Regions from separate parts of the Ornithinibacillus salinisoli genome, predicted to be linked through region 2. Evidence: a T-box and tRNA genes for the amino acid it is inferred to sense, from the RefSeq annotation. Region 2 holds a T-box; the other holds one or more tRNA genes.
The links. A T-box is a leader RNA that pairs with one kind of tRNA and senses whether it is charged. The one in region 2 lies ahead of pheS (phenylalanine--tRNA ligase subunit alpha), so its partner is inferred to be a tRNA-Phe.
Positions count from the first base shown of each region.

Region 1 (16,571 bases), 200 kb from region 2:
TTACTTATTACAAGTCCTTTAATAAATGTAGACATAATGTAACTCCTTTTTTATGATTGTTGTTACACTATATGCAAGAACTAGGATTTTTCAACTTGTACTTCTATTCATTATGTGAAGGCAAAATTATAAAATATAGAAGGTATTGTTTATTTTCCCAAAAAGTAACATTATATTATGTGAAAGTAACCATAAACTATAGATGCACCTCAACTTAATAAAGGAGGTCTTGATTATGGATGAGTTTAACCGTAGAGATAATATTGAAGATGCTCCAAATCATGGTGACCCGATCGAAAGTGGTCCTGTAGCTCCAGGAAATTTCGATAAGCCGGAAAGAGTCGAGACGTATAGCAATAGAGACGAAGAAACTGCTGCTGAGCTAACTGCAGACGATTATCGTGAACAACGCGTTCAAATAGACGATGATGAAGGTGCAGAGGCTAACACAGCCTTTGGTTGGGTAGCTATTGCTTTGTCAATTGTATCATTCTTTTGGTTACCAGTTATTATGGGCGCAGCAGGTATTATTGTTGGGTTCATGGCCAGAGCTAGAAATGCTGATACTTTAGGTAATATTGCCATTATCGCAGGGGCAATTTCCATCGTATTTGCGCTTTTTATAGGACCATTTCTATAACTATGGAGGCTGATTTCGATCAGCCTCTTTTGTTTTGGTTATTTATTCTTTATATAATGGAAAGAAGTAATATGAGTGAGACTTAATATCATATGGATTAACATTTGGATTCAGTGTTTTAAAATCAGTTAGTATATCATCAATTACTAAGGGTGTATTTTCAAATTCATTCAATTGTTCCGCGATAGATAACACAGTTTCACCTGGTTGTACTTTTATTTTTATTGCTTGAAAGTGACGTGCTTGCTCAGAATCAACTGTAGTAGAATATTCGTTTTTATCTTCACTTATTTGTGTTCCAATTGTCATGTCTTTATAAATACTTACTAAGAATAGTATAATGAATAAATAAAGCAAAGTTTTTTTCATTAAAGTGGCTCCTTTTAGTGAAACTTTAACAATCTTACATACGTATTATGAATGAAAGGTAAAGGAGGGGGATGTAGATGGAAATTTTTAATTATGATTGGATAGGTATGGTAATAACTGGATTTGCTACTCTATTTTTGATTGGTGAAATACTTGTAAATATGCGTGGATTCTTTGCTTTACTAGGTATTGGATTTATTACGGTTTATTTTTCAGTATATTTAGAAACAAACTCCCTTATCATTATGCTTATTATATATTTTGTTGGATTATTACTGATTGTAATTGATGGTAAGCTATTAAATGATGGTACGCTAGCTACTATTGGTGTCGCTAGTATGTTAACAGCAGTTGCACTACCTGCACCAACGTTTACTGCTGGTCTATACGCTGTACTTGGGGTATTGGTCGGAGTAGGTTCATCGTTTTTATTTTTAAAAGTATTTAAACGCCGAAAAATGTGGACTAAACTTGCTTTAAAAGATCGGTTAACAAAAGAAGCGGGATATAGTTCCATGAATCAAGATTATGAAGGTTTAATGGGCCGTGAAGGAAAAACTCTAAATGATTTACGTCCAGTTGGGACTATACGTGTCGACTCAAAGGATTATAGTGCTGTTTCCAATGGTCAATGGATTCCAAAGAATAGTAATGTCCGAATAGTTGTTGTGGATGGAACGAAAATACTAGTAGAAAAAATTGCAGAAGAATAAATTATCAACTCTTGCCGAACCAATGCATCACTTAGGCAAGAGTTTTTATTTTGCCTATCTTTTCACTACGAATAATATAGGGAGGGTAGAAAATAATAGGAGTACGCCAAATGAGTAAGTAATTTGTTTGTAAATTTAATGTAAAGTTTTGCTTTACATACTTTACAAAACGACTATCTTCAACAATAATGATTAAGGCATGTTTAATATATTTCAACAACGTATATGAAGGGACGGAGTAATCATTGAGTAATATTGATCTACAGACACTCCTATTTGAGTTTATTGGAGGATTGGGAATTTTCCTGCTTGGTATTAAGTACATGGGGGAAGGTTTACAGAAATCAGCAGGTGATCGACTACGCGATATTTTGGATCGTTTTACGAGCAATCCTTTCTTAGGTGTTTTAGCTGGTATTATTGTTACTATACTTATTCAGAGTAGTTCTGGTACAACCGTATTGACCATTGGATTAGTTAATGCTGGATTTATGACACTTAGACAAGCAATTGGCGTTATAATGGGTGCTAATATTGGCACGACAGTAACAGCATTTATAATTGGAATAGATATTGGGGAATATGCCCTACCAATAATAGCAATTGGTTGTTTCCTTTTATTCTTCTTTAAGAATACTAAAATCAATAATATCGGTCAGACCGTCTTTGGTTTTGGTGCATTATTTTTCGGATTAGAATTAATGAGTGGTGGATTGAAACCACTGCGTTCATTGGAAGTGTTTCAAGAATTGACACTTGAGATGAGTCAAACTCCTATATTAGGAGTAGTCGTAGGTACGGTATTTACAGTAATAGTTCAAAGTTCAAGTGCCACAATTGGAATATTGCAAACACTTTTTGCGGATGGTGCAATGGACTTAAAAGCTGCACTTCCAGTATTGTTTGGTGATAATATAGGAACAACAATCACTGCGATACTAGCTTCTATTGGTGCAAGCGTTGCTGCTAGAAGAGCAGCGTTAACTCATGTGATTTTTAATGTTATTGGTACTACAATTGTATTAATTTTATTAACACCTTTTACAAATTATGTTGGATTTCTACAAGAGCAGTTCGTTCTAAATAAAGAAATGACCATAGCGTTTGCCCATGGTAGTTTTAATATAGTGAATACATTGATTCAATTACCATTTATTGGTGCTCTTGCCTGGGCCGTTACTAAGATTGTTCCGGGTAAGGATGTTATCATTGAATATAAACCGCAACACTTAGATCCAATATTTATTCAACAATCGTCCTCTTTAGCGCTTGATCAAGCTAAGGCAGAAGTTGTTCGGATGGGTGAATATGCATATAAGGGATTAGAGGAGACAAACCTCTACTTAACAAATCATCATCAGAAGCATTCTGAAATGGCTATTCAGATAGAAGGCGCATTAAATAGTTTAGATCGTAAAATAACTGATTATCTTATTGAATTATCTGGTGAGTCAATGTCTGAATTGGAAAGCGCAAGACATACAGCTTTAATGGATTCAGTTCGTGATATAGAGCGAATTGGTGACCACTTTGAGAATATTATTGAATTAATTGATTATAAAATATCAAATAAGGTCCAATTGACCGATCAGGCAATAGAAGATTTAAATAATATGTTCGATTTAACCATTTTAACGGTGAAACAAGCTATTAAGTCTCTAGATAACACGAATAGAGAAGAGGCTCTAGCTGTCGTTCAAAAAGAAGATCAAATCGATAAAATGGAGCGAGTATTCCGTAAAAAACATATCATTCGTATGAACGAAGGGTTATGTAGTGGTTCTGCGGGTATCGTCTTTGTTGATATCATTAGTAATTTAGAACGTATTGGAGATCATGCAGTAAATATTGCTGAAGCGGTTTTAGGTGAAAAATAATTTTTAAAGTGATGAAATTATTTTGATAAGTATCTTTAAAAGGTGCACAAATTATTATTTGGATAGCAAATCGTACAGTATATCAATTTTACTGTACGATTTTTGCTTTTATTTTTTGAAAATAACATCTTTGAAATTTTGTAAAAGTTTATATTGAAATCTTTAAGTGGAGATGGTATAGTAAATCTTGTCGTTTTAAACATACATATCCAAGTAACGCAAATGAAAAAGTAATTAAAAATTATTGACATATTCTTTATAACATGATAAATTATATTTCGTTGCTAATAAAACAAGCTTACTTGACTAGAAGCACAATGCTTCTATGAATTAACTAGAAGATGTAGGGGTCCAACATCTTTGATTAAGCTTTCAAAAGCAAGATCAGGGAACAATTTTAGATTATTCCACAGTAGCTCAGTGGTAGAGCTATCGGCTGTTAACCGATCGGTCGTAGGTTCGAATCCTACCTGTGGAGCCAAGTGGCGGCGTAGCTCAGCTGGCGAGAGCGTACGGTTCATACCCGTGAGGTCGTGGGTTCGATCCCCTCCGCCGCTACCAACTTATATATTAATTACATCTATGGCGGTCGTGGCGAAGTGGTTAACGCACCGGATTGTGGCTCCGGCACTCGTGGGTTCGATCCCCACCGGTCGCCCCATAAATTTAATATAACGGACCCTTAGCTCAGTTGGTTAGAGCTATCGGCTCATAACCGATCGGTCGCAGGTTCGAGTCCTGCAGGGTCCACCATTAATAACTCGGAGGTATACCCAAGTCTGGCTGAAGGGATCGGTCTTGAAAACCGACAGGGGTGTCAAAGCCCGCGGGGGTTCGAATCCCTCTACCTCCTCCATACATATTAGGGCGTTAGTAGCACCATTTAAAAACTGAAACAACTTGTAGATGTAGGGACACAGTGAATAAGATAAGCTTAGAATCACTACCTTTAATATAATTTATACTATGGCTCGGTAGCTGACCGCTAACATCAATGAAACAACACCTATGTGCAGGTCTGTCCCGAAGCACCAAACATCTCAGAATAGGCTTTTAGATGTAGGGACACAGTGAGTAAGATAAGCTTAATATTACTACCTATAATATTAATTAAACTATGGCTCGGTAGCTGACCGCTAACATCAATGAAACACACCTATGTGCAGGTCTGTCCCGAAGCACCAAACATCTCAGAATAAGCTTTTAGATGTAGGGACACAGTGAGTAAGATAAGCTTAGTATTACTACCTATAATATTAAATTAAACTATGGCTCGGTAGCTCAGTCGGTAGAGCAAAGGACTGAAAATCCTTGTGTCGGCGGTTCGATTCCGTCCCGAGCCACCATTAACTTTAAGAATCAACAAGCATACATGCTTGTTTTTTTAAATTGTCTAGGAAATTGGCGATAAATCAAGTTTATCTAATCTCCTTTGGGGTATCTTCCATTTAAATCACTATTTTCCGTAGTGACATCGAACCATCAACGTTGTGCTGACTAAGTCTCTACATCGCTAACCTGGCGTTAGTGCTTTTGTTTTTATATACATATCTTTTTCTCGTTTACATCGTGGAAAGTATGCATATGATTTGCAACAAATGGAAACCTTTGATAATCTTGCAATTAAAGGATGAATATTCATTCCTTTCATTTAATTAAAAGGAGGAGTTTTATTATGGCTAAATTTGAACTACCTGAATTACCTTATGCATATGATGCATTAGAGCCAACAATTGACAAAGAAACAATGAACATCCACCATACAAAGCATCATAACACGTATGTAACGAAGTTGAATGGTGCGCTTGAAGGCAATGCTGACCTTCAAGGAAAGTCTATTGAAGATCTTGTAAGTAATCTAGATGCAGTACCTGAAAACATTCGTACTGCAGTTCGTAATAATGGTGGCGGACATGCTAACCATAGTCTTTTCTGGAAAGTACTATCTCCAAACGGAGGCGGAGAGCCATCTGGAGAACTTGCAGAGAAATTGAATGCAAAATTTGGTAGCCTTGATAAATTCAAAGAAGAATTTGAAAATGCTGCTGCAACTCGTTTCGGCTCCGGCTGGGCTTGGTTAGTACTTAACAATGGAGAATTAGAAGTTACAAGTACTCCTAATCAGGATTCTCCTTTAATGGAAGGAAAAACGCCATTATTAGGTCTTGATGTTTGGGAGCATGCATATTACTTAAAATACCAAAACAAACGCCCAGATTATGCAAAAGCATTCTGGAACGTTGTTAATTGGGATGAAGTTGCTAAAAACTATAGCGAAGCAAAATAAAGTATAAGGAAAAACACGAGGGAATTCCTCGTGTTTTTTTGTGCTTGAAAAAGCTTGTGCATATCCAATTGTGAATTGCTTAAACTATAAATGGAAAGTAAAAGGAGCAATTCGATATGCAGAAAAATTTTCAACATTTATTTGGTAAAACGGAAGTAAATCGTGATCTTATTCTATTATTATTAATTGGTGGACTATACTCCTTAGGGATTTTCTTATCAAATACATTTGTAAATATATATTTATGGAAGCAGGCTGGGGATTATATTACAATTGCAGTTTATAATTTAGCTATCTTCCTATTTCAACCAATAACATTTATACTTGCAGGTAAAATTGCCAAAAAAGTAGATCGTATAATTGTATTAAGATTAGGTGTAATATTTTTATCCCTATTTTTTTTATGTGTGCTCTTTATTGGTGAAAAAGCTGCTACATATAATTTTTTGCTAGGGAGTTTATTGGGTATTGGCTATGGTTTTTATTGGTTAGCGTTTAATGTATTGACATTTGAAATTACTGAACCTGAAACGAGAGACTTTTTTAATGGATTTTTGGGTGTTTTACAATCTTTTGGGGGAATGATTGCTCCTATATCAGCGGGAATAATTATTTCGAGAATGTCTGAAAATGTAGGTTATACAGTTATTTTTACTGTGTCATTTATTTTATTTATTTGTGCTGTTGTCAGTAGTTTATTTCTAAAACGGCGATCAGCAGAAGGTAGCTTTTATTTTAAGAGAATCGTACAAGAAAGAAAACATAATAAAAATTGGGCTAGAATACTTAATGCCCATGTTTTCCAAGGGTTGCGTGAAGGGATTTTCATGTTTGTTATTTCGATATGGATTTATATTGTAACCAAGAGTGAACTGTCGCTTGGTATGTTTAACTTATTCTTCTCGGGATGTTCATTTATTTTTTATTTTTTAACAACAAAATTTGTAAAACAATCGAAACGTAAGCAATCCATCCTTTTTGGCAGTCTGCTTCTATATCTTTCACTTTTTATCATTTTAATACATGCCAGTTATGTAACACTTATTATATATGGAATTTTGATAGGAATTGCATACCCAATCATTAACGTTCCATATATGTCATTGACATATGATGTTATTGGTAAAGCACGTAAGGCAAAAGAATTACGAATTGAATATATTGTGGTCCGGGAATTTTTCTTAAATATCGGACGAGTGGTTTCTATCACTGTTTTTCTATGTGCGGTTTCGTTATTTGAAGCTGAAAAAATTATACCAATTCTGTTAATTATTTTTGGTGCTCTTCATTTATTTATATATATTTCAATAAGAAATATATATTTAACCAATCCACAAAAAGAAGTACTTATTAAAGATCAAATATCAGACGAAAAAAATCGTTAATACTATTCGTTTATAGTAAAAATGGTGATATAATATAGGGTAGTCTTATAAAAAAGTTTTAATGGGGGAGAAAGATGAAAAAGAATAAAAAGAAGAAGGCACAGTTGCCTTTTCGTTTAAATATATTATTTTTTATTGTGTTCTTACTATTCTCAGTTCTTATCCTTCAATTAGGTGTTGTTCAAATATTAAATGGAGAGAGCTTCCAAGAAGAGATCGATAAAACGATTCAAGATACGACGAAAATTCCAGTTCCGCGGGGAAAAATTTATGATAGAAATGGAAATGTAGTTGTTGATAACAAACCTTTATATGCAATCACGTATACGCCTCCTAAAGGTGTTCAAGCAATTAAAAAGTTAGATGTAGCAGAGAAGCTATCTAAATATATAACTATGCTTGCAAATTGTGAAGGAATTGATGATGCAGATCAATTAGAAGAATGTAAAGCAGAAAGAAATAGTCAGATCAAATCAATAACAGAACGAAATAAAAAAGAATACTGGTATTTAAAAAATCAAGAAGAAGCAGATGAACGTTTATCATTGGAAGAAGCGTCAGAAATGAGTAATGCAGAGCAATATAATGAAATATTGGACCGCATTACTGATGAAGAAATTAGCAATTTTACAGATGAGCAATATGAGGTTATCTTAATTAAGAAGGAATTAGATAAAGCTTATTCCTTATCACCACAAATTGTAAAAAATGAAAATGTTACCCCTGAGGAATATGCACAAGTAGCAGAACATTTGCATGAATTAGAGGGTATAAATGCGACGACTGATTGGGATCGTGAATATCCGTATGAGGATACATTCCGAAGCTTACTGGGATCAATAACTTCCCAAGATCAAGGAATCTTAGCTGAAAAAGAAGATCATTATTTAACCAGAGGTTATAGTCGAAATGATCGTGTTGGTAGAAGTGGATTAGAAGAGCAATATGAAGATTTATTACGAGGAAGAAAAGAACAAATACAATATACGACGAAAAATGGAAATGTTATTGATTCAGAAGTAGTTGTACAGGGGGAACGCGGGAAAGACTTGGTTCTAACCATTGATATGGAATTTCAAGAAAAAGTGGATGAAATTATTCGGAAAGAACTAAAAACAGCTTATGATGTAAATCCATCCGCAAACAAATATATGGAGGATGCAATTGCTGTTGTAATGGATCCTAAGACTGGTGAACTGCTAGCCGTTTCTGGCCAACACTATGATTCCAAAGAAAATGAGTTCGAAAATGTTGCTTTTAAAGCGTTATACGATGCGCATCGTCCTGGTTCAGCAATTAAAGGCGCAACTGTTTTAGCAGGTTTTGAATCTGGAGTGATTTCACCAGGTACATCTTTTTATGATAGTCCGATTACTATTGCAAGTGGGGAATCTAAAGGTTCTTGGACTTCAGGACTTGGATCACTTAATGATATTGGAGCATTACGACGTTCATCCAACGTTTATATGTTTTATGTCGCATTAAAGATGGGTGGGGAAAATAGATACCCATTCCCTAATGGACAGACAGCATCCTTCAACACAGATGCTTGGCAAAAGATGAGAAATTATTTTATGCAATTTGGTTTGGGTGTACAAACGGGTATTGACTTTCCATATGAAGAAACAGGATATAAAGGGGACGAAGCTTTCAATCCAGGTCTTCTAATGGACTTTGCTATTGGACAGTACGATACATTTACAACGTTACAATTAGCTCAGTATGTGTCTACGATTGCCAACGATGGCTATCGAGTTCGTCCTCATTTCTTAAAGGAGGTACGTAATCCTAGTAACACGGATGAACTTGGCTCGCTATTTAAATCTACAAATACAGAAGTCCTTAACCGTGTAGTTATGGACCAAAATCTACTCGATCGAGTTCAGGAGGGATTTCGTCAAGTTTTCCAAGTATCAGGAGGTACTTCCTACAGTTATTTCAAGGATAAGGATTATAACCCAGCTGGAAAAACAGGAACAGCTGAGAATGAAAAATGGGATAATGGTGTTATGTATGAAACGGAAAACTTATCATTAGTTGGCTATGCACCATTTGATGAACCGGAAATTGCGTTTGCTTTAATTGTGCCGAACACAGCTCCTATTAGTAATCGTCACCCTGTAAATAATAAGATCGGTGAAGGAATTTTAGATGCGTATTTTGAACTTAAAGAAAAAAGAGATCAGGGAGAATCTTCTAATGATGAAGAAGATGAAGTAGACGAATAATATTTACCCTAAGACCACATTTGGATCTTAGGGTTTTTTTACATTAATTTTACATAGAATTTATGAAAACTTTATAATGGATTGTTAAGATAAGGATGTAATATATTGAAGGGGGCAGTTGGATTGGTTATTCGTGAACAGTTTCAAAAGCAAATGGAAGAATTAAACCGTGATATTATTGAGCTTGCTCACAAAACAGAAAATGCATTAGGAAGAGCACTAGATGCGTTATATAATCAAGATATTGAGCTTGCGCAAGCTGTTATTAAGGATGATAAAAAAATTGACCAGGACGAAATGGCTATAAATAATGAGACCATTTTACTTATAGCGAAACAGCAACCAGTCGCAACTGATTTAAGGAGATTAATTATTGCCTTACGAATTGTTACAGATATTGAAAGAATGGGGGATAACGCTAAAAATATTGCCAAGTCAACCATTCATTTAGGTGATGAATGTAATATAACTGTTCCTCCGGAGTTAAAAACAATGCGTAACATCACATTAGAAATGTTACAAACAGCTATACGTGCATTCCAATATGAGGACATCTCGGTAGCACAGAAACTAGCAGAACTAGATGATCAAGTTGATAAGATATATAAACATGTAGTTACCACTCTACTAAATGAAACGGCAACGAAACCAGACCATATTCAGTACATCATGCAAATCGCATTTAGTGCGAGATACATTGAGCGATTTGCAGACCACATCACAAATATCGGTGAAAGTATTTTATTTTTGGTAAAAGGTGAGAATTACAACTTAAACTATTAAATCATAAGAAAGAGGAAGCAATTTAGTCACACGAACTAATTGCTTCCTCTTTCTATCTAGTTATCTAGTAATGGCTTCAGCTATCTCGTAGTGACTCATATCACTAGTGATAGTAAATTCACCTAATTGGACTCGTAGACTGTATCCTTCAGAATCCATATATTGAATAAGTTCATCAGCATTTTCAATAATACCGTTTTCTTCCAATTCATGACTAATTGTAGAAGTTGGCATTCCAGATTCGATTGTTAATGTATAGGATTGAACGGATTGCTGTTCAGATTCATCGTCTACTTCCTCTGCTTCTTCAACATTTTCGTTTGAATTCGATTCTGATTCTTCCTGCTCATCCGCTTGATCGGATTCTTCCGATTCATTGTCTTCTTTTGTTGTGGATTCTGCTTCTGCTTCTGTTTCATCTGAATCGTCATTCACTGTAAGAGTAATAAACTCTGACTCATCTAATACGCGATACCCTTCGTTTTCGAGTTCGCTAATCAAGTCATCCACTGCCACTTCTGAAAGATCTTGTTTAGATCCATTATCGAAGTAATTGACAATAAGTGTTATTAAACCTGCTGAAAATAAACCTATTGCAAATGCTCGAATTGAATGTTTCATGATTTTCACCTAACTTTTTAATTTAATTATTCATCCTCTGTTGTTGCTGCAACTTCCATTGACATATCTTCTGTTAGTAATTCTTCTTCCAATATCTTTACTTTTTTCTTTAATTGATAAGTTTCCTGCATAGTTGATATGGACAATTGTTCTAATTCGCTTTCAAGTTTTTCAAATTTATCAGTTAGGAAAAAAGAAACAACAAATAAGGCAATAGCCACTATAATGATAGTTATTCCTGCTAAAATCATTTGTTTACCTCCATTTCATTTACATTACTAGTTATACCATATAAATTGGAAAGAGAAAACAATTAATTTTTTCCATTATCAACTTGATTGATTTCAAAACTTCTGCTATTATAAATAAGTCTGAGATGAATCATAAGATGCCTATAAAGCAAGTTGTTATAGTTTGGAGGGAAAAACATGCGCGTAAATATCACATTAGCTTGTACGGAAACAGGGGATCGTAATTATATTACTACAAAAAATAAGCGTACAAATCCTGAGCGTATCGAGCTTAAAAAATATTGTCCACGTCTAAAAAAACATACGTTACACCGTGAAACAAAATAATTAAACTAAAATCCTCTAAACTGACTTTATTGTCAGTTTAGAGGATTTTTTAATTTTATCTTGTTGTGATAATGTTATTGTATAATAATAAAGTTGGGGGTGTTTGTATGTCTAAAGAAAAATTACGAAAAGCTATGATACATAAACTGAAAAACATTAACAATGAAAATAAGAAAATAATAGAACAAAGGCTTTTACATCAATTAATTCGTACAGATCTTTGGAAACAGGCAAGAACTATTGGTATAACCGTTTCACAAGGGTTTGAATGGGATACAAAATCTATTATTCAATCAGGGTGGAACGAAGGAAAAAAGATGCTTGTCCCCAAATGTATTCCTTCACAAAAAAGATTGCAGTTTTATGAATTACATCATTTCGATCAATTAGAAATGGTATATTACAATTTATTAGAACCTAACCCGGAAAAGACGAAAATTGCGGACTTGTCAGAAATTGATTTATTAATAGTACCCGGACTATTATTTGATAAATTTGGTTATCGAATTGGTTTTGGTGGGGGTTACTATGACCGTCTACTTGAAAGTTATGGAGGGGAAACGGTATCTTTAGTGAGTGATATGCAATTTATTGACGCCATGCCAACTGAAAAATTTGATATACCAGTAAAAAATTTAATAACGGAAACAGGTATAAAAGAAGTTATATCAACTTGATGAAGATTCTTATTTGTAAGCAATATGCATAAATAAATTTTTTCATGAAATAACTAATAACACCATACTATGAAAAGGGTGTTAATATGAGAGTTATTGTTTTTCTGACATGCATTGTAACAGTGATTTCCTTACTCTATAAATGGCGATACCGTGTCATGAATACAATTCTTGCTGTAAGCTTTTTGCGGAAACTGGCAGTAACATTGTCCATGAATATGCCAAATATCCGCTCCAAAATAATTCCTAACCTTTTTAATCAAACGACAGATAACAATTCATTATAAAAGAAGTTGTTTTAAACAGCTTCTTTTTTCTTCTTCATACCAAGAAAAATAGTGATAGTTTTGGTATGATGTACAATAGGGGAGGAGACGAATTGAATGTATGTAAATGAGCTTTTTAAAATGTATACAATCGCTAATAGTCTAACTAAACATAGTAATTATGAAGTGCTTCATATTAACAAGGACGAGAATGAAGTTTGGTTACATAAATATGAAAATAAGACATCTACTGTTATTCGATTCATTCATCATGGGTTTGACTGGAAAAATCATCTAAAAAAAGATGTGGCAGTGGTATTTCAAAAAACGAAAGCAATGAAACGTTTATTACGTGGAAATATAAAAATTCATAATGTTTACTTTGCTACACATGAACCTGTTGACGAATGGGAAATATTAAAAAAACCAATGCAATTACAAGATAAAAAAGATATTAAAATGAATGTTTATTATTTGTCGGAACGGGATTTTGTTGGGGAACAAAACAGATTACTAGATTCCCTTCAAAATCCTATAATTGACTCCCCTGAACTTGATTCTGAAATTGAAATGGAACAATATATTAATCAGTGTAAAATGGATCTAACTCACTTGGTGCAGCACAAGCAAAAGGAAGTATCACAGGTTTATTCCTATGGCAAACCAATTGTTACCTATTTGCTTCTAGCGGTAAATCTGGTCATGTACCTCCTAATAGAAATGATGGGGAGTAGTACAAATACGGAAACATTAATAACCTATGGAGCTAAGTACAATCCAGCAATTATAGATGGAGAATGGTGGCGAATCATAAGTTCCATGTTTTTGCATATTGGATTTATCCACCTCTTTATGAACATGCTAGCAGTATATTATTTAGGTACACTTGTTGAAAAAATATATGGTTCATGGAGGTTTATCACCATTTATTTCCTAGCAGGAATTGGTGGGGGAATTACTAGTTTTGCCTTAACTATAAATGTATCAGCGGGAGCTTCTGGTGCATTATTTGGTTTATTCGGCGCATTATTATATTTTGGGTTGAATTACCGGCGCGTCTTTTTCCAAACGATTGGTAGTGGTTTATTAGTTTTAATTGGAATCAATGTCATCATGGGTTTTATGATTCCACAAATTGATTCTGCTGCACATATAGGTGGACTCATTGCAGGCTTTATTGCTGCTGCGGTCGTACAGTTGCCGAAGAATAGAAAGAAACGTATACCATTAATATTTGCTATTATTTATGGATTATTACTTTATGGAATGGTTACATACGGGATGGAGCAGAATTTATCTAGCCCTGAATTTCAGCTTGGTTACATTGAAGTACTAATGAATCATGATGATTTTGAAGGGATAATTGAGAGCGCATCTCGTGGATTGGAAAATCCCGGCGACTTTGAAGCCCTTCTATTATTTCAACGTTCCTATGCTTATATAAAGTTAAATCAAATTGAATTAGCATTGAAAGACTTAGAAGAGAGTGTATCTCTCCAACAAGAGAATTCTGAAAAAATTCCTCAAGCATATTATAATTTAGCGTTACTGTATTATAATAACGGAAATGATAAAGCCGAAGAAACTATTCGTATTGCAAAAGATTTAATGCCAAATGAGAAAGCTTATGAAGACTTGTATAGGCAGATTATAGGTGAAGACCTTGAATAAAGTGCTCGTACAAGAGCACTTTATTTTTGCGTGATATTTTGGATCAATTTCTCTTTGGAACCGTTTAACTCAAATACTACGAGTAATTGATTAAGTTGTTTATCAAGTAATACGAGTGGGGTATAACTTTGAAGCTTTCCTTGTTTTGAATCTGCTGCAGGAAGTATGTAATTCTTATATAGTCCTTCCCATAATTGCCCAATAATTTTATTAGTTTGCTCCTGATTGAAGCCTGGTAAATTTTCCATGCTATACTTATTTAATTCTGTCAATGGAATGGTATGGTATCTTTCCAAGTCGATTGAAAAGTGGGATAGTAATTGCTGCCAATGTTTAAGGAGTTGTTTATTTTTCTTTTTATCTAATGACTCAGCTACATTTTCTTCTAGTCTATTTGAGGCTGATTTAAATGCATGATATCGATTTTCTTGATACACATATAAATTATCAAATGTCATTTGTTGAATACTTTTTATTGTATTTTCTGGATAGTGAATTTCTCCATGATGAAAAGAGATGGATTCCCAGATAGCATCCGCATTATTTTGTAAATCTCTACTTATTTCTATACGATCTTTATTTTGCTCCCATTTACTCTGTACTCCTACTAAATTTCCATTTGAAAAAAGCAAGGAAACATCCTGCCGTAAATATATATCTTTCTCAATGTTGGAAAAGGTTGTCCAGTCAATCGAATACCCTTGATTATCTTCTGGGATATAGGTTAAAGTGGTCGAAGCATCCACAAATGATAGTTCTTCATCTGGTGGGAAATAGGTGATAACCTGAACAGAATTTATATTTAATACGTATAACACGCCAATCGCTGTAACCAATGAAAAAAGAAGTAATGTTATGGTCTTTTTTTTCAATTTCCTCATCCTCTAGTCTTTTTTATCAATGTATGAGATGAGACAAGCATATATGATTACGGAAAAACGACTGTATAGAATTATAGGAAACGATTAAACTAACTGTATTATTAATAAAGGAATATTTGGTGATGATATGGAAAAAGAAAAACAAGAATTATTTTCTTCATATTCGAAAAACGTTACATATATTCATGACAGATTAGGAATCGATAAAAGTTTTGACATTGTTCATTTAGACCTTGAATATGCAGGTCGAAATATGGCGATGTTTTTTGTTGATGGTTTTGTAAAAGATGATATTTTGCATTTATTAATGAAGCTACTCGCTAAGACTGAACCGAAAGATCTGGAACCTGACCCACTTGAAAAACTAATAAAAACATACTTGCCATATGTGGAATTGGATATGGTTGATGATCTTAATCAGGCATCAGATTTAGTCCTAGGCGGTCCCACAGCATTAGTTGTTGAAGGAATCGATAAAATAATAATTATTGATGCTAGAACCTATCCAGTCCGGTCTCCAGGAGAACCCGATTTAGAAAGGGTAGTTAGGGGTTCTAGGGATGGGTATGTAGAAACAATTGTTTTTAATACGGCTTTAACTAGAAGAAGAGTTCGAGATCGCTCGCTACGTATGGAGTATTTGCAAATTGGGAGGCGCTCTCAAACAGATATTTGCCTATGTTACATTGATGATATTGCGGAGACGGAAAGGGTGGAGGAACTAAAGGAAAGTTTAAAAATGATTGATACAGATGGGCTCCCGATGGCTGAAAAGACCATTGAAGAGTTTATAAGTGGTCAACATTGGAACCCATTTCCAACAGTACGTTATACCGAAAGACCGGATACGGCCGCAACACATTTATATGAAGGCCATGTACTAATTATTATTGACGGTTCACCAAGTGTAATGATTACTCCTTCAACATACTGGCATCATTTGCAACATGCGGAAGAATATCGGCAAAAACCTTTGGTAGGTGCCTATTTACGGTTAGTTCGTTTTATAGCAGTTTTAGCATCGATTTTTATTTTACCGTTATATTATTTATTGTCTAGTAATCCAGATTTATTGCCAAAAGGATTAGAGTATATAGGCCCAAGTGATTATGGTGCAGTACCGTTATTGGCACAATTTATTTTTGCGGAAATAGGTATTGATATGTTGCGAATGGCTGCAATTCATACCCCTACTTCATTAGCAACTGCTATTGGTTTGGTTGCTGCAATATTAATTGGTCAAGTCGCAATCGAAGTAGGGTTGTTCTCCTATGAAGTGATATTGTATTTAGCTATAGCTGGAATTGGAACCTATGCTACGCCTAGTTATGAGCTAAGTCTTGCAAATCGATTAGTGCGGATTTTTCTTTTACTTACAACTTCATTATTCGGTGTTATAGGTTATATGGCAGGGATAACGATGTGGATTATATACTTGATTCGTATGAAGTCGTTTCAATCTCCTTATTTATGGCCGTTTATACCGTTCTCTTCTCATGCATTTCGTGATGTTTTATTACGTTCGCCTATTCCATTAAAAAGCAAAAGACCAACTCTGTTGGACCCTCAAGATCCAGATCGTTAAAAAGATCTGG
Region 1 is NZ_JBHUMI010000016.1:311,874-328,444, forward strand. Features, by position in the region: gene ACFSTA_RS12130 (DUF2624 domain-containing protein) at 1-35, opposite strand, end outside; gene ACFSTA_RS12135 (hypothetical protein) at 236-640, shown strand; gene ACFSTA_RS12140 (hypothetical protein) at 683-1,009, opposite strand; gene ACFSTA_RS12145 (NfeD family protein) at 1,087-1,722, shown strand; gene ACFSTA_RS12150 (Na/Pi cotransporter family protein) at 1,968-3,599, shown strand; tRNA gene ACFSTA_RS12155 (tRNA-Asn) at 4,006-4,080, shown strand; tRNA gene ACFSTA_RS12160 (tRNA-Met) at 4,084-4,160, shown strand; tRNA gene ACFSTA_RS12165 (tRNA-His) at 4,185-4,260, shown strand; tRNA gene ACFSTA_RS12170 (tRNA-Ile) at 4,276-4,352, shown strand; tRNA gene ACFSTA_RS12175 (tRNA-Ser) at 4,363-4,455, shown strand; tRNA gene ACFSTA_RS12180 (tRNA-Phe) at 4,870-4,945, shown strand; gene sodA (superoxide dismutase SodA) at 5,275-5,886, shown strand; gene ACFSTA_RS12190 (MFS transporter) at 6,003-7,271, shown strand; gene ACFSTA_RS12195 (peptidoglycan D,D-transpeptidase FtsI family protein) at 7,346-9,499, shown strand; gene phoU (phosphate signaling complex protein PhoU) at 9,623-10,282, shown strand; gene ACFSTA_RS12205 (hypothetical protein) at 10,343-10,903, opposite strand; gene ACFSTA_RS12210 (hypothetical protein) at 10,930-11,154, opposite strand; gene rpmG (50S ribosomal protein L33) at 11,332-11,481, shown strand; gene ACFSTA_RS12220 (5-formyltetrahydrofolate cyclo-ligase) at 11,589-12,158, shown strand; gene ACFSTA_RS12225 (rhomboid family intramembrane serine protease) at 12,542-14,095, shown strand; gene ACFSTA_RS12230 (hypothetical protein) at 14,116-14,967, opposite strand; gene ACFSTA_RS12235 (spore germination protein) at 15,104-16,561, shown strand.
Region 1: it has a tRNA-Phe gene. The T-box ahead of pheS (phenylalanine--tRNA ligase subunit alpha) is inferred to sense a tRNA for this amino acid. The anticodon was not compared.

Region 2 (16,571 bases):
GGATGGCATTATTTAATCGTAAAATTTGTACTGCTTCATCTGTTTCATTTTGTAGTTCAATGACCGTATCGATTGCGGTTGATGGCACTACCTGTGATGCTAGGTCTTTACCTAGTGATGTCGAAGCATGGTTTATTAATCGTTCAATAACTTTGTTAAATTCCAAAACACGGAGAATTCGTTCATTCATAGGATTACTCCTTTTCCAGTTGTTCAACTAAACTCTTTATTACTTGTTACGTTGTAAGTACTTCATAAGTTTCTCAATTGACCAAGTATTTATAACGTTTTCTTTCCTTGACCACCCTTTTCGAGCTACATGCACACCATATTTCATATGATCAAGCATAGGGTAACTATGGGCATCTGTACTTATTGCTAACTTCACACCAATTTCTTGAGCTACTCGAACCCATTCAGCAGATAAATCAAAGCGATTTGGATTTGCATTTATTTCTAATGCTGTATCCGTTTCCTTAGCACGTTCTATTAACTTTTCAACATTGACCTTATAACCATCTCGTCTTCCAATCAACCTTCCTGTTGGATGTGCTATAAGTGATACATATGGATTATCTAATGCGGCAAATAATCGATTCATTATTTGCTCTTCCGATTGATTAAAGCTTGAATGAATCGCACCAATTACAAAATCCATTTCACGCAAAAAGTCATTGGTGAAATCAAGGTTTCCATCAGGCAAAATATCCATTTCTACCCCAGCAAAGATATGGATATCTTCATACTGCTCATTTAACCGATGAATTTCTTCCCGCTGTTGTCTTAATCTGGATTCACTTAATCCATTTGCAACTCTTAAAAATTTCGAATGATCGGTGATTGCCATATACGTATACCCTTTTTCTCTTGCTTTTCGCACCATTTCTTCCAATGACTGGGCACCATCACTCCAGGTTGTATGCATATGCAAATCACCACGTATATCACTCAATTCTAGTAAGGGCACATCATTATTAAATGCCTCTACCTCGCCACTGTTTTCTCTCACTTCAGGTGGAATAAAGTTCAAGCCAAAGTGATTAAAAAATTCTGCTTCTGTTTGAAATGTAATCAATTCGTCCGTTTCTTCGATTTCAATTCCATATTCATTTATTTTTTCACCACGGGACTTCGCCAACTGCCTCATCGCAACATTATGATCCTTAGAACCGGTAAAGTGATGCAGTGTTGTTACAAACTCTTTCTCCGTAACAAGTCTAAAATCGATGTTTATATCGTATACATCCTCTAACGTTACGGAAACCTTTGTATCCCCCTTAGCAATCACATCTTTTAGGTCGTTAATCTGTAATAACGATTCTCGGACTATTTGTGGCTGATCTGTTGCGATAATATAATCTATGTCCTTTATTGTTTCCCTCATTCTTCGTAAACTACCTGCTCTTGAGAATCGTTTAATTTCTGGGATGTTATGAAGAAAACTCTCAACCCTTTCTGCTATAGGTAACATCATAGCAATAGGTAGACGCTCAGGACGTGATCCAGCTTCTTCCAAAGAGGCTAGTATTTTTTCAGCGGATTTCTTACCGAAACCTGCTAAAGCCTCTACTTTTCCGTTTTTTAATACTTCTTTTAAAGATTCTGCATCTACAACCTCTAACTCTTGATACAGTTTTGCTAGTTTTTTTCCACCAAGGCCAGGAATATTTAATAAGGGTACTAAACCTTTTGGTACTTCCTCTTCTAATTGCTGTAACGTATCGGAATGATTCGTTTTTACATACTCCTCAATCACAGCACTGGTTCCTTTTCCAATTCCATTCATTTTCGTAAAATCATCTATATCTGATAGCGATCTGTCATCTCGTTCTAGTGCTTGTGCAGCTTTCCGATAGGCAGAAATCTTAAAAGGGTTTTCCCCTTTCAACTCCAAATAAACTGCTATTTTTTCCAGTAGCTTAATAACATCTTTTTTGTTTACTAACATCCTTACTCACCTGCTTGAAATAATATCATGACATACAAAGAGACTAACTCATCTTAGGATATTCTTATTGTACATGACCATACAACGATATCCATAATATTTTGAATTAGTCTCCGTATTATTCTTCTTTAAATATAAGATCCCATTGACCACAATGACTTAATCTTTTCTGATAAGTATGGTGTTTTTTCAACAATGTACATTGCTATAGATGAGTCATTTATCCACTCTTGTAATCCTGATAATGGTGTTAAAGCTAAAATATATAAAACAATAAATAATATGAGGTAAATCTCTAAAAATCCTAATATAGCACCTAACAACTTATTAATAGAATTTAATATAGGCAATGAAGCCACAAAGTCTAACATGGAAGCAATGATTTGTAATAAGATCTTAACAGCGAAAAAGATTATCGCAAAGGAAATAGCATTATAAAATGCATTTTCCAATGGCAACGCTTGTATAAAATCTCCCCATAAACTATCGTCTGGTAATTCTGGATATGGAATCCAAAGTGCTAATTGGGTCGCCAATTCGTCATAATATGTAGCAGCAACTATAAATGAAATGATGAAGCCTATTAAATGTACTGCTTGTAATATTAAGCCCCTTTTTAAACCTATTAAAAACCCAAAAAATAAAAGTATAAGTAGTATTAAATCTATCATGCCTTTTTATTCCTCTTTCTTTTTTAATGACCCCAGTAATGTAGCATAGTCCTCTTTTAATTTTAAGTAGTCATTCATCGAGTTAACAGCCGTAAGAACAGCAAGACTAGCTGTATCTAGCTGAGGGTTCTTTTCCTGTATATCTTGCATTTTTTGATCGACTAAACTTGCTACCATACGTACATGGCTTGCTGATTCAGTTCCAACAATTGTATATGATTTATTATGTATTTCAACAGTTAAACGGGTTTTATCGTTCTGGGTCACGCAAATAGCCTCCCATAAAAATTCTTCACTTCATCTTAACACGAAGACACGCATTAAGGAAACTATTCTTATTCAAAATTTAAACATTTCATTTATTTGATTTAGTTTGCTATAGTCAAGATAGAGAAATGTGATTGGAGAGAAACGATGCCACAAAATGTTTATGTTTTACCAATAAAAACAATAGAAGCTATGAAACAATACTATCATAATTCGTTATCGAATGTACCACAAGGGGCTATTTTTCGTGCCAAAACAGAAAATGCCGTTATTACCGCTTATAAATCTGGAAAAGTATTATTTCAGGGAAGCTCTCCTGAAACGGAAGCAATGAAGTGGACAAATCAGAAATCCACACAGCAAAAAAAGGCGACTTCATCAGCATCACATACCTACTCACCCCCTCAGTCACTGTTTACGAACTCACACATTGGATCTGATGAAGCTGGAACAGGTGATTATTTTGGTCCGATAACAGTTGCTAGTGCATTTGTAACATCTGAAAATATTCCGATACTAAAACAAATTGGTGTAAAGGATTCTAAAAATCTAACAGATGCTACAATAATGGAGCTTTCAAAAGAGATTGTGAAATTAAACATACCATATTCATTGCTAATACTACATAATAAAAAATACAATACACTACAAGATAGAGGTTGGACACAAGGTAAAATGAAAGCAATGTTACATCATCATGCAATTACGAATTTATTGCAAAAGATTGATGAAAGCCCTGTAAAAGGAATATTGATCGATCAGTTTTGTGAACCACATGTATACAAAAGACATATCGCTTCCGAAAAACAGAACTTACACGATAATACCTATTTCATGACAAAAGCAGAAAGCTATTCTATTGCAGTAGCCGCAGGATCCATTATAGCTAGAGCAAGCTTTGTTAAAGAAATGGATAGGCTCTCCGAGATGATAGGCATTCCATTGAAAAAGGGCGCATCAAAAGCAGTTGACCAAACCATCGCTAAAATCATCAAGGACAAAGGGGAGGCAGTTTTAAACAACTATGCTAAATTGCATTTTGCAAACACCAAAAAAGCGAGAGCATATTTGTAGATGAATGAAAACTGCTCTTTAAAGATTGGGAAACAATTTGTTTTCTGGATAGACAAATTGTTGGATTTTGAGAATATGATCCGATTAAAGGGCAATAAGAGAACCACAAGCTGCCCCAAAAAAACATATCAAACAAAAAAACATCTGGTATGATTTTTCATACCAGATGTTTTTCATTACGATCTTACATATGAATTAAATATTTCATTTACAGTTTGAATTACCTTCTGGAAGGATTCTTCTACTTCGTCATCCTTTAATGTTTTTTCCGGATTTTGATATAAAAGGTTATATGCTACCGATTTCTTCCCTTCAGGCAAGTTCTCCCCTTTATACACATCAAAGATTTGTACTTGTTTAACAAGTGGAGCACCTGTTGATTCAATAATTTCTTTTACATCCCCAGCTTTTATATCTTCATCCAAAATAAAAGCGATGTCCCGGGTAATCGAAGGATATTTTGGTATTTGATTATACGTTGGAATATTTTCATGCGTATTAAATACATAATCCATATTCATATCAAATACATAGGTCTCTTTCAGGTCCATTTTCTTCTCCAGCGCAGGATGTAATTGTCCAAGAAAGCCTATTACTTGCCCGTTAACAGACATCGTCGCACATCTACCTGGATGCATATCTGGAATGATCGCTTGATCAAAATCAACTTGGATTTGCAACTTATGGAAGAGCTCTTCCATAATTCCTTTTACAACAAAGAAATCAACCGGTCTAACTTCTTGCTGCCATGGATGCTCTATCCATCTACCAGTCAATGCTCCAGAAAGGCGTAGTTGTTCGTTAGGTTGTTCTGTTAATTCTTTTTCCTTTGTTAAAAATACAGAACCCATTTCGTAATAGGCTACAGTATCTTGATTTCGTGCACGATTGTAAGCAACTGTTTGTAACAACTCCGGTAAAATACTTAAACGTAAATATTTGTGGTCTTCACTCATTGGCATGGCAAGTGAAATTGGCTCTGGATTCATTTCTTTTACTTCAGGACTAACCAGGGTATGGATATGCTTATCATTTGTTAAAGAATACGTTGTTGTTTCCATTAATCCAACACCTTGCAAGAAGCTTTTCACATCTCGCTTTAAACGCTGCCGTTCCGTTAGGCCACCTGCTTGTGAGGAACCTGTTGGTAGTGTAAATGGTAAGTTATCGTAACCATAAATTCTAGCAACTTCTTCTAGCATATCCTCAAAAATTGTTACATCGCCTCTACGAGTTGGGACATTAATTGTAAAAAGGTTTTGATCCTGTACAAATTCAAATCGAAGCTTATTTAATATATGCGCCATCTCATCAGTAGAGATCACTGTACCTAATCGTTTATTAATCTCATCAGCATCCATTGATACTACTTTTTCATCACGGTCTAAATTATCAAATTCTACCACTCCACTTAATACGTTGCCACCTGCATATTGTTGTAATAATTTAGCAGCGCGTACTCCAGCACCAATTACTCGATTTGGATCGATTCCTTTTTCATATCTCGTACTTGCTTCACTACGTAACCCAGTTTGTTTCACTGTTTTTCTAACAGATTTCGAATCAAAATAAGCTGCTTCTAGCAATACAGTTGATGTTTCATCAGTTACTTCCGAATTGGCACCACCCATAACACCAGCGACTGCAACAGGTTCTGTACCATTCGTAATAACGAGGTTATCTTCTGTTAAACTTCTCTCTACATCATCTAATGTTACAATTTTTTCATCATTTTTTGCTCGACGTACCACAATTTTATTTGATTTTAATCGATCGTAATCAAACGCATGTAATGGCTGTCCATACTCGAGTAATACATAATTTGTTATATCAACAACATTATTAATAGGACGAATTCCTGCCGCCATTAAATAATTACGCATCCAAAGTGGAGAAGCTTTCACTTCAATATCCTTGATTACAATGGCACCATAATACGGATTTAGCTCAGCATCCTCCACCTCAACAGACACATAGTCCGCTGCACTTTCATCTTTTGTTTCTACCGTTTCATCTGGTAATTTTACATCTTGATCTAATATAGCTGCAACTTCATATGCTACTCCTAGCATACTTAAGCAATCTGCTCGATTAGGAGTCAAATCAAATTCTAATACGGCATCATTTAAATTTAATAATGGTTCCACGCTTTCTCCAACTGTAACATCATTAGGGAAAACAAAAATTCCTTCTGCTATATCCTTAGGTACGTATTTTTCTTCAATTCCAAGCTCCTGTAATGAGCAGATCATTCCATTAGATTCAACACCGCGTAACTTGACCTTTTTAATTTTAAAATTACCTGGCAGTACAGCACCTGGTTTGGCAACAGCGACCTTCTGACCTTGAGCAATATTTGGTGCACCACATATAATTTGTAATGTTTCATCTCCAACATCTACTTGGCACAGATTTAACTTGTCTGCATTTGGATGTTTTTCACATGACGCTACGTACCCAACAACAACACTACTGCTTTTTTCAGCTATATATTCAATACCATCAACTTCAATACCTGTCTTTGTAATTTTCTCAGCCAGTTCTTCTGGGCTAATGCCTTCTATATCCACATAATTTTTTAACCAATTTAATGAAACTAACATTATTTTACCTCCCTAAGCATTATGAAATTGTTTTAAGAAACGTATATCATTTGTGTAGAACTGACGAATATCATTAATACCATATTTAAGCATCGCAATTCGTTCCGGTCCCATACCAAATGCAAATCCGGAATATACTTTCGGGTCATAACCTGCCATCGACAGTACATTTGGATGTACCATTCCTGCACCAAGTATTTCAATCCAACCGGTTCCTTTACAAACCGAACATCCTTCACCATTGCAAACTTTACATGAGATATCCATTTCAACAGACGGCTCTGTGAAAGGGAAGAAGCTAGGACGTAAGCGAATTTCACGATCCTCACCGAAAAGTTTTTTAGCAAATGTATCTAAAATCCCTTTTAAGTCACTCATTTTAACATGTTTATCTACATACAATCCTTCGATTTGGGTAAATTGATGAGAATGTGTCGCATCATCCGTATCACGACGATATACTTTACCTGGGCAAATCATCTTCACACTTTTCGAATCTTCATACGCTTGCATCGTACGCGCCTGTACTGGTGAAGTATGTGTACGAAGCAATAATTCATTAGTTAAATAAAACGTATCTTGCATATCTCTCGCTGGATGATCTTTCGGCAAGTTCAATGCCTCAAAATTGAAATAATCTGTTTCTACTTCAGGTCCCTCTCTTACTTCAAATCCCATACCAATGAATAAGTCTTCAATCTCTTCAACAATTTTAGTCAACAGATGTGGACCACCAGCATGGACCGGTCTTCCAGGTAAGGTCACATCAATAGCCTCATCCGTTAGTTTTTCTTCAAGTGCAGCATGTTCAAGCCCCTCATTCTTCTGTTCAATCGCCGTTGTGATTGCTTCCCTCACACTGTTGGCAAGTTCACCAATTACCGGACGCTCTTCTTTAGAAAGCTTTCCCATTCCTCTAAGTACACCCGTTAGCGATCCTTTTTTTCCTAAATAAGCTACTTTGATGGACTGAAGTTCTTTTATATCTGCAGTTTGTTCAATTTTCTCAATTGCCTCTTTTTCCAGTAACTCCAATTGTTCCTTCATACAAATTACCTCCAATGACTAATAATATTAGATTTTCCCACAAAAAAAAGCCTACATCCCCAAAATAAAGGGACGAAGCTTTCGTCGCGGTACCACCCTTGTTGACACCTATTGTGCCCACCTTAATTAAATAACGGATAAATCCGGAACACCTTTACTTGATCATCAAGGTCCAAGTGTCAGCTCCAGAGTGAAAATTAACAATTGTCACGGTAGAAATGCTTACAGTCTAGGGCATTTCTTCCCTTTACCGCTCCTCTATATTGTTAATATGCTCTTTCACAGCTTTTCAATATGAAATCTAAACTTGATTATAGTTAAAATGACAACATTTTGCAAGGTTAACATTTTACATGATACATAAGTATACCTGCCGCTACACTAACATTCAATGATTCAGCTTCTCCATAAATTGGAATGTTTACGATGGTATCTGCTTGCCTTATGATGTCTTCCTTTATTCCTGCTCCTTCATTACCTAATACTAGTGCAACTTTTTCTGGTTTTTCTATCGTATGATATGGTTTTGCATTTGTTAGTGCTGTCGCCCAGATAGAAAAACCTTCTTGTTGTAGAATGGAGATCCGCTCCTCCAAATTTTCTTGAAAAATAGGGATGTGAAAAATAGAGCCCTGTGTAGCACGTATAACCTTATCATTAAATACATCAACCGTACCATTACCTAAAATAATAGCATCAAATCCTGCAGCATCAGCTGTTCGAATGATAGTTCCTAAATTACCAGGGTCTTGAATAGCATCAATTAATAATACGAAATTCCCTATAGAGGCTGGTTGTTCCTTAAATGACACAATGGCAGCAATTCCTTGAGGTGTCTTTGTTTCAGATATATATTGAAAGACATTCTCGCCAACCACCGTCACTTGGTAGTTTTCACACCATGCCGGTACTGAAACATCTTGTTGAACAATAATTTCTCGAATTGTCCATTCACTTTTCCATGCTTCTTCCACCAGATGATATCCTTCGATTAAGAAGGTCCCTGTATTTTTTCGCTCTTTTCTTCTTTGAAGTTTTTTCCAATTTTTCACTTTATCGTTTTGTACAGAAGTAATCATGCAAAAATCATTCCCATCCATCTTATCTTGTACTATCATACATATTTCCATATGAACTGGTCAAACTATCTATAGTTAAAATTAAAAAAGGAGTGTTAGTTGTGGATTTAAATTTAAGAAAAGCAATTTTATCAAATATCTCAGAAAATGATCAATCTCAGTTAGAGGCAACCATTGTAGATGCCGTTAACGGTGAGGAAAAAATGCTTCCTGGTCTTGGAGTTCTTTTTGAACTAATTTGGAATCAGTCTAGTGAAGAAGAAAAACAAGAGATGATTGACGCTTTGGAACAAGGTGTAAAATCCGCTTCAAGTTAATTTCTGACCCCACAAGGTGCCTAAATAGGCACCTTTTATAGTTGTTTCTTATTATTTCTCAAATGGAGCCCTCGTAACCAAAAAAGAAAAAATAAAATCTTCCTAGCAATTTTTAAAAAATATTGTACAATAGAATAGATAGGTTATTAGGGAGAGATTATTAGTGGAAATAAGACAACTACAACAACTTATTCAAAATCAGGCAATGTCTATTCTCCATTCAAATAAAGATGGAATGTCTAGTATGTCGCCAATGATAGATTTAGCGTTCAAACAACTTTTACAGGATAAAATAAACGAATCGGAATCGGCCAATAACATGTTGAATACTAGGATGAATTATTCATTTGAATCATCCCCTATAAATTCGTTGGCATTTTCTAATATACAAAACTCTTTTATCCCTTCCAAAACGGATTTCAACAATAATATCTCTGAAATCGCCAATAAATATGGGATTGACGAGAAATTAATTCACTCCGTTATTCAAGCTGAGTCAAATTATAACCCCAATGCAGTTAGCCATGCAGGTGCACAAGGATTAATGCAACTTATGCCTGGAACGGCTCGCGGACTAGGTGTAACGAACGCTTTTGATCCAGCGCAAAATATCGAAGGTGGTACCAAATACTTAACCCAAATGCTCGATCGTTATGAAGGTAATATTGAATTAGCTCTTGCAGCATATAACGCTGGACCTGGTAATGTTGATAAATATAATGGAATACCCCCTATTAAAGAGACTCAAAATTATGTTAAAAAAGTAATGCAATCTTATTTAGCTTAATTAGCACAAAAGACGTTCGGATTCATTCATCCAAACGTCTTTTTATATGTGTGTTAGAAAATTATTTTTTAAGCAAGAATAATTTCTTTAACTTTTTCACTGTCTAATTTCTTAATCGTTTCTACTATTAATTTCACGGCATTTTCAAAATCATCCCGATGGATAATAGCCGCATGAGTATGAATATAACGAGATGCAACTGTAATAGATAACGAAGGAACTCCATTGGCTGTTAAATGGATAGAGCCTGAATCCGTTCCACCTGCCGCAATCGATGAATATTGATATGGAATATTATTCTCATCCGCCGTTTCGACTACTAATTCTCGTACTCCTTTATGAGAGATCATTGAAGCATCATAGATTATGATCTGCGGACCATCACCTAGTTTACTATCTGCTTCATGCTCTTTAATACCAGGCGTATCTCCTGCAATCCCAACATCGACACCAAAGCCAATATCAGGTTGTATTAAGTTTGCTGAAGTTTTTGCACCACGCAATCCAGTTTCTTCTTGAACCGTACCGACACCATAAACAACATTGGGGTGGTTTTCACCTTTCAACTGCTTTAACACGTCAATTGCAATTGCACAACCGATTCGATTATCCCATGCTTTTGCAAGTAACATTTTTTCGTTTTTTAATGGGGTGAATTCAAAATATGGTACAACTGAATCTCCTGGTTTTACACCAAATTCTTCTGCTTCCTCCTTGCTTGAAGCACCGATATCAATAAACATATCATTAATATCAATTGGTTTCTTACGAGCTTCGGCAGAAACGATATGTGGAGGTTTTGATCCAATAACTCCAGTGACATCTCCTTTGGCAGTAACAATTGTTACACGTTGTGCCAACATTACTTGACTCCACCAGCCACCAATGGTTTGGAAATAAATAAAACCATTCTTATCAATACGTTTAACCATAAATCCGACTTCATCTAAATGACCTGCAACCATTATTTTAGGACCATTTTCATCACCAGTCTTTTTAGCAACTAGACTTCCTAAATTATCGGTATATACTTCATCCGCATAAGGCTTTATGTACTTCTCCATTACTTCTCTCGTTTCTTTTTCATTACCAGAAATACCGCGAGAGTCGGTTAAATCTTTTAACATGGTAAGTGTTTCATCTAATTTGGCCATATATAACTCTTCCTCCTTCTTCATTACACTTCTTCAGTATAACTTTTATTAGAAAAATTTTAAAATATTTTTAATAACCTTGATTTTGTCGCTCATAATTAATTTCATTCTTTTTTAGATATGCATTTTGCAGATCTTCTTCACTTAGTCCGAGAAGTTTTCCTAATTGGATATAACTTATAAATAACCGATTATAATTTTCCTGTGAAGGCTGATTTTTAAACATAACACATAAATCAAATACTTCATTAAATTGTTCTGTCTCTGATTTTGATGATAAAACTTGTACTTCAGAATGAAATATTAATCCTTTTTCAATTCCTAACGATAATATAAAGTGAATACCATCTACATATTCCTCTAAAATAACTTCCTCATTACTTCTAGGTTTGTTACTCCAAAATTTAAAGCATCTTGTTTCATTTGCAAGCTCCCCTAGTTCAACTAATAATGCTAGATATTTTTCTTGAAAAATATTTTTACCTTCTAGGTTGTGATTACTTTCTATGTATGAATCCAAGTTTTTTTGCATTGTAAATAACCTTGACCAATCCAACTTAATTAACCTCTTTTCCTGATTTTATACGATTGTATCATGAATTTTCATATTTAGTGAAACTAATTGGCTTTGTCATACGTATGGGATGATAACTAATATCAGGGAGAAGATCTGTATGATAGTATTCTTATTTCGCATACTCATTATCATTGCATTGACTCTAGTTATTTATACTGTGATTCAATACTTTCTCAATCCACAGCGAAGATTACACAAAGCTAAAGAAGCACAGGAATTCTATTTTCTAGATGAGTCGAATAATACGAAGAAGAATTTACAATTTGTCTATAAAGGATGTTTATTTGAAGGTGAAAAATATTTAGGTGCAACCGAACAATCATTTGAAGTTGTAGACATTCATATAACGGTTCAAGATCATTTGGAATTAAGAGGTTTTACACGTGATGATCTATACTTTTTAGAAAAAGAGCTTTTGATACACTATCCATTTGCTAATGTAACTTGGAAACACCCTATTAATCAGATATTTATCACAAATAAAAATGAAGATAACGCTCATCTAGACTAAGATGAGCGTTTAACCTTCAGGTTCTTTTCGCATAGTATGTTGTTAGTTTTACGAAGAAATTTAATATAAAAAAAGTTTAACGGAGCGGACATGGCGTACGTTATTTCGTAAAATAATCTCATTTGAAAATGTAATCGGACATCAAGTACGTTATTTGCTCTAATTCGTATCAGAATACCTGTCATTTCGGTTAATAACGGAACAGATGTCCTATAAACCCCTTTATTACCCAATATTGTCATAAATAAGGGAAGAATTGTCCGTTTCCATTTCCCGCGGAAAGTGACTGGCCGCAGCGGAAAACACGTTTCAAAGTACTGCACATTTTACATCAACTTCAAATTATTTCCATTAAAATTAAACAATCCTTAAGAAAGCACCTAACATTTAACATTATGTGCTAACTTGAAAAAAGTCTTGCCATTTAATAATAACTTCCTTACGTCTAAGTGCATAGATGAGTGGTAGTAATGCAATTAAGAATGCGGAGAAATATAGAGGAGATAAATTCGCAATCCATTGTCCAATAGAGGTATAAACAAATGCCAATGGAACATTGGATATGATCGAAGATTTTGTATATTCTTTAAAGCTTGTAGAAATTTCGATTAAGCAAAGTGATAACAAGTGAAAATGGATAAAAGGAATGAGGCGTAGTAATGTAACTTGCGAAGTTGTTAATTCCGAATGCTTTCCTATTATTTTTTGCTTTAATCGCACAAGCCTATCAAACGTTCTCGGCATCCATCGAATAACGCCATAAAAAATGATACTTGATAATGTAATACCAATGACAGAGTAAAACGTACCAGCTACTGCACCAAACATAATTCCACCCGATATACAAATAAATACAACTGGAAGAAAAAATAAGGGTCTTAATAAATGAAAGCTAATAAATAATAATGGTGCCAATAAACCGCCTGTTTCAATAAACGCTAAAATATAAGTGCTAAATACCTCCATAATCTGCCTCCCTTAGAGCTTGATCATGAATATCCTCTAGCTTCTTAAACAAGTATATGACAATAGACGAGCCATTATGACAGGAAAACATTTATATAAACGAAAAAGACTACCTGAAAGATTATAATCAACGGCAAGCCAATTACAAAGGAACGGTGCTTTGTTTTATGTCGGAACGTTTTCATTCCTAGCAGAGATCCTATTGCACCACCTAAGATAGCGATACCCCATAAGGTGCGCTCGGGTAATCTCCACTCCCCTTTTTTTGCCTTGCGTTTATCAATTCCCATGAAAATAAATCCAATTATATTGGCAACTATTAAATAGAGTAATATTTCTAAATCAATCATAATTGTAGCTCCCTAATAATATATAGTTAAAAAGACCAAACCGACTAGTTTACTACGGTTTGGTCTTTCAATACTTACTTAAGTGCTGTTTTAGCTTTATCAGCTAGTTGAGCAAATGCTTTTTCATCATTAATAGCAAGATCTGACAACATTTTACGGTTAACTTCGATTCCTGCTAGCTTTAAACCATGCATTAATTTATTGTAAGAAAGATCGTGCATGCGTGCAGCAGCATTAATACGTGTGATCCAAAGTTTACGGAATTCACGTTTTTTCTGTCTACGGTCACGGTATGCATATTGACCTGATTTCATTACCTGTTGTTTTGCTGTTTTAAATAACGTTCTCTTCGAACCATAATAACCTTTAGCTAATTTTAATACGCGTTTACGACGTCTGCGCGTAACTGTTCCACCTTTTACACGTGGCATATTAATTCCCTCCTAATACAAGTCCATTGTATATATCCAAGTTAGTTTTTTAGTTTCAATTAAAGCTTCTTATTTAGGAAGCATTGTTTTGATACGTTTGTAATCTCCAGAAGATACAATCGCACCTTTACGTAATTTACGTTTTTGTTTTTGTGATTTATTCGCAAACATATGGCTTGTATAAGCATGTGCGCGTTTTAATTTTCCAGTTCCAGTTCTTTTAAAACGTTTTTGAGAACCTTTATGGGTTTTCATTTTTGGCATGTTGATTTCCTCCTCGTAAGCATCATTAATTATTGTTTTTCATTTATTGGAGCAAGCATCATGAACATATTGCGACCTTCCATTTTTGCTTTAGATTCGATGGTTGCAATATCTTTAACTTCTTCAGAAAATCTGTCTAAAACTTCTTTTCCAAGCTCCTTATGCGTAATTGCACGTCCGCGGAAACGAACCGTCGCTTTTACTTTGTCGCCTTTTTCAAGGAATTTTCTAGCGTTTTTCAATTTTGTGTTAAAATCGTGTTCGCCAATTCCTGGTGTAAAACGTACTTCTTTTACATTAATAATTTTTTGGTTTTTACGAGCTTCTTTTTCTTTCTTCTGTTGCTCGTAACGGTATTTACCGTAATTCATAATTCGACAAACTGGTGGTTTTGCATTTGGTGCAACCAAAACTAAGTCTAAGTTTCTAGTTGTTGCAATTTCCAATGCTTCTTGACGTGATTTCACTCCAAGTTGATCACCATTTGAGTCGATAAGACGTACTTCTTTCGCACGAATCTTTTCATTTACATTCATATCTTTGCTAATAGCCAGCCACCTCCAAATTTTTTTAATCCAGCTTCAGCTCCCGAAACAGTCGCTTACGCCTTCTTTACCGATCTGTCATTGACAAGTGTTTTTATTCCAAATAAAAAGTGGGCACATAAATGCACCCACACGTCTTTAATCGTAAAATTTAAAGATGTTATAACCAGTCAACTGCATCACAGCGTTGATCAGGTGAGAAGCGGGTGCTTCTACTTGTCTCAGATCATTTAATTTTAATCAACTTTTATACTGTATCATGTATTGTATAAACTGTCAACAGCAAAGTAGATTCCTTGTTTCACGAATACTAGTATAGCATATTATAGTAAGTTTGAATAGCCCAAGCACATTTTACAGCATGCAATGTGCTTGGGACTTATAAAATGTAATTAATTATTCTTCCTTAAAGTTTTTTCATCGATTTCTTGTTTGATTAGGTTTTTGAAAACTTCATATGCAAGTGTCTCTGAATCTTTCTCTCCATATCTTCTAACGTTTACTGCATCTTCCTTAATTTCATTATCCCCTACCACTAATGCAAAAGGAACTTTATCAGTTTGCGCTTCACGGATCTTATATCCAATTTTCTCATCACGCTCATCCACTTGAACACGAACTCCTTCGAGTCTTAACTTTTCAGCTACCTCGTTTGCATAGTCTAAATGAACCTGTGGTGAAACAGGAATAATTTTTGCTTGAACAGGAGCTAACCAAGTTGGAAATGCACCTTTATACTCTTCTAATAAGAAGGCAACAAATCGTTCCATCGTAGAAACAACCCCACGATGTATCACAACTGGACGATGTTCTTTACCATCTTCACCAATATATGATAACTCAAAACGCTCAGGCAATAGCACATCGATTTGTACAGTTGATAATGTCTCATCTTTTCCAAGTGCTGTTTTCACCTGTACATCAAGTTTAGGACCATAGAATGCAGCTTCTCCTTCAGCTTCCACATATTCCAGTTCCATATCTTCCATTGTCTCTTTGAGGATGCTTTGCGTTTTTTCCCACATCTCATCATTATCAATATATTTCTCTTTATCCTCAGGATCACGATAGGAAAGACGGAAATAATAGTCGTCAATTCCAAAATCTTTATACACGCGTTGTACGAGTTCCACTACACGGATAAACTCATCTTTTAATTGATCTGGACGAGCAAATATGTGCGCATCATTCAATGTCATTGCACGTACACGTTGTAATCCTGCTAATGCTCCCGACATTTCATAACGGTGCATTGTTCCAAGTTCGGCAATACGTACTGGTAAATTACGGTAACTCCAAAGTTGATTCTTAAATACCATCATGTGGTGTGGACAGTTCATTGGGCGAAGTACTAATTCCTCATTATCCATACCCATGACAGGGAACATGTCATCTTGGTAATGGTCCCAGTGTCCACTTGTTTTGTATAAATCCACATTCGCTAAGACGGGTGTATAAACATGATCATATCCTAAGCGTTCTTCTATATCAACGATATATCGCTCGATTTGACGACGGATTGTCGCACCCTTTGGTAACCATAATGGTAGACCTTGACCTACTTTTTGATTAACTGTAAAGATATCAAGCTCTTTGCCTAGCTTCCTGTGATCGCGTTCTTTACGCTCTTCTAATAAGTGTAAGTATTCCTCCACTTGACCTTGTTTTTCAAACGCTGTTCCATATATTCGTTGTAACTGCTGATTATTACTATCTCCACGCCAATATGCTCCAGAAATACTCAATAATTTAAATGCTTTTAATTTGCTTGTTGATGGAACATGAACACCACGACAAAGGTCAAAAAACTCACCTTGTTGATATATGGTTACCTGCTCCCCTTCAGGAATCGCATCAATCAATTCAAGCTTTAACTCATCACCAATATCCTGAAACATTTCTTTTGCTTGTTCACGAGAAACCTCAATTCGTTCAATTTCTAAGTTCTCATCAACAATACGTTTCATTTCTTTTTCAATT
Region 2 is NZ_JBHUMI010000016.1:107,184-123,754, reverse strand. Features, by position in the region: gene ACFSTA_RS11200 (endonuclease MutS2) at 1-190, opposite strand, end outside; gene polX (DNA polymerase/3'-5' exonuclease PolX) at 230-1,948, opposite strand; gene ACFSTA_RS11190 (CvpA family protein) at 2,077-2,619, opposite strand; gene zapA (cell division protein ZapA) at 2,626-2,886, opposite strand; gene rnhC (ribonuclease HIII) at 3,034-3,960, shown strand; gene pheT (phenylalanine--tRNA ligase subunit beta) at 4,137-6,563, opposite strand; gene pheS (phenylalanine--tRNA ligase subunit alpha) at 6,576-7,610, opposite strand; T-box leader at 7,676-7,902, opposite strand; gene ACFSTA_RS11165 (TrmH family RNA methyltransferase) at 7,952-8,689, opposite strand; gene sspI (small acid-soluble spore protein SspI) at 8,791-9,006, shown strand; gene ACFSTA_RS11155 (lytic transglycosylase domain-containing protein) at 9,170-9,793, shown strand; gene ACFSTA_RS11150 (M42 family metallopeptidase) at 9,862-10,947, opposite strand; gene ACFSTA_RS11145 (dUTP diphosphatase) at 11,018-11,503, opposite strand; gene ACFSTA_RS11140 (sigma-w pathway protein ysdB) at 11,622-12,035, shown strand; gene ACFSTA_RS11135 (TVP38/TMEM64 family protein) at 12,429-13,001, opposite strand; gene ACFSTA_RS11130 (DUF1294 domain-containing protein) at 13,076-13,351, opposite strand; gene rplT (50S ribosomal protein L20) at 13,426-13,782, opposite strand; gene rpmI (50S ribosomal protein L35) at 13,852-14,046, opposite strand; gene infC (translation initiation factor IF-3) at 14,076-14,582, opposite strand; ribosomal protein L20 leader region at 14,688-14,815, opposite strand; gene thrS (threonine--tRNA ligase) at 14,984-16,571, opposite strand, start outside.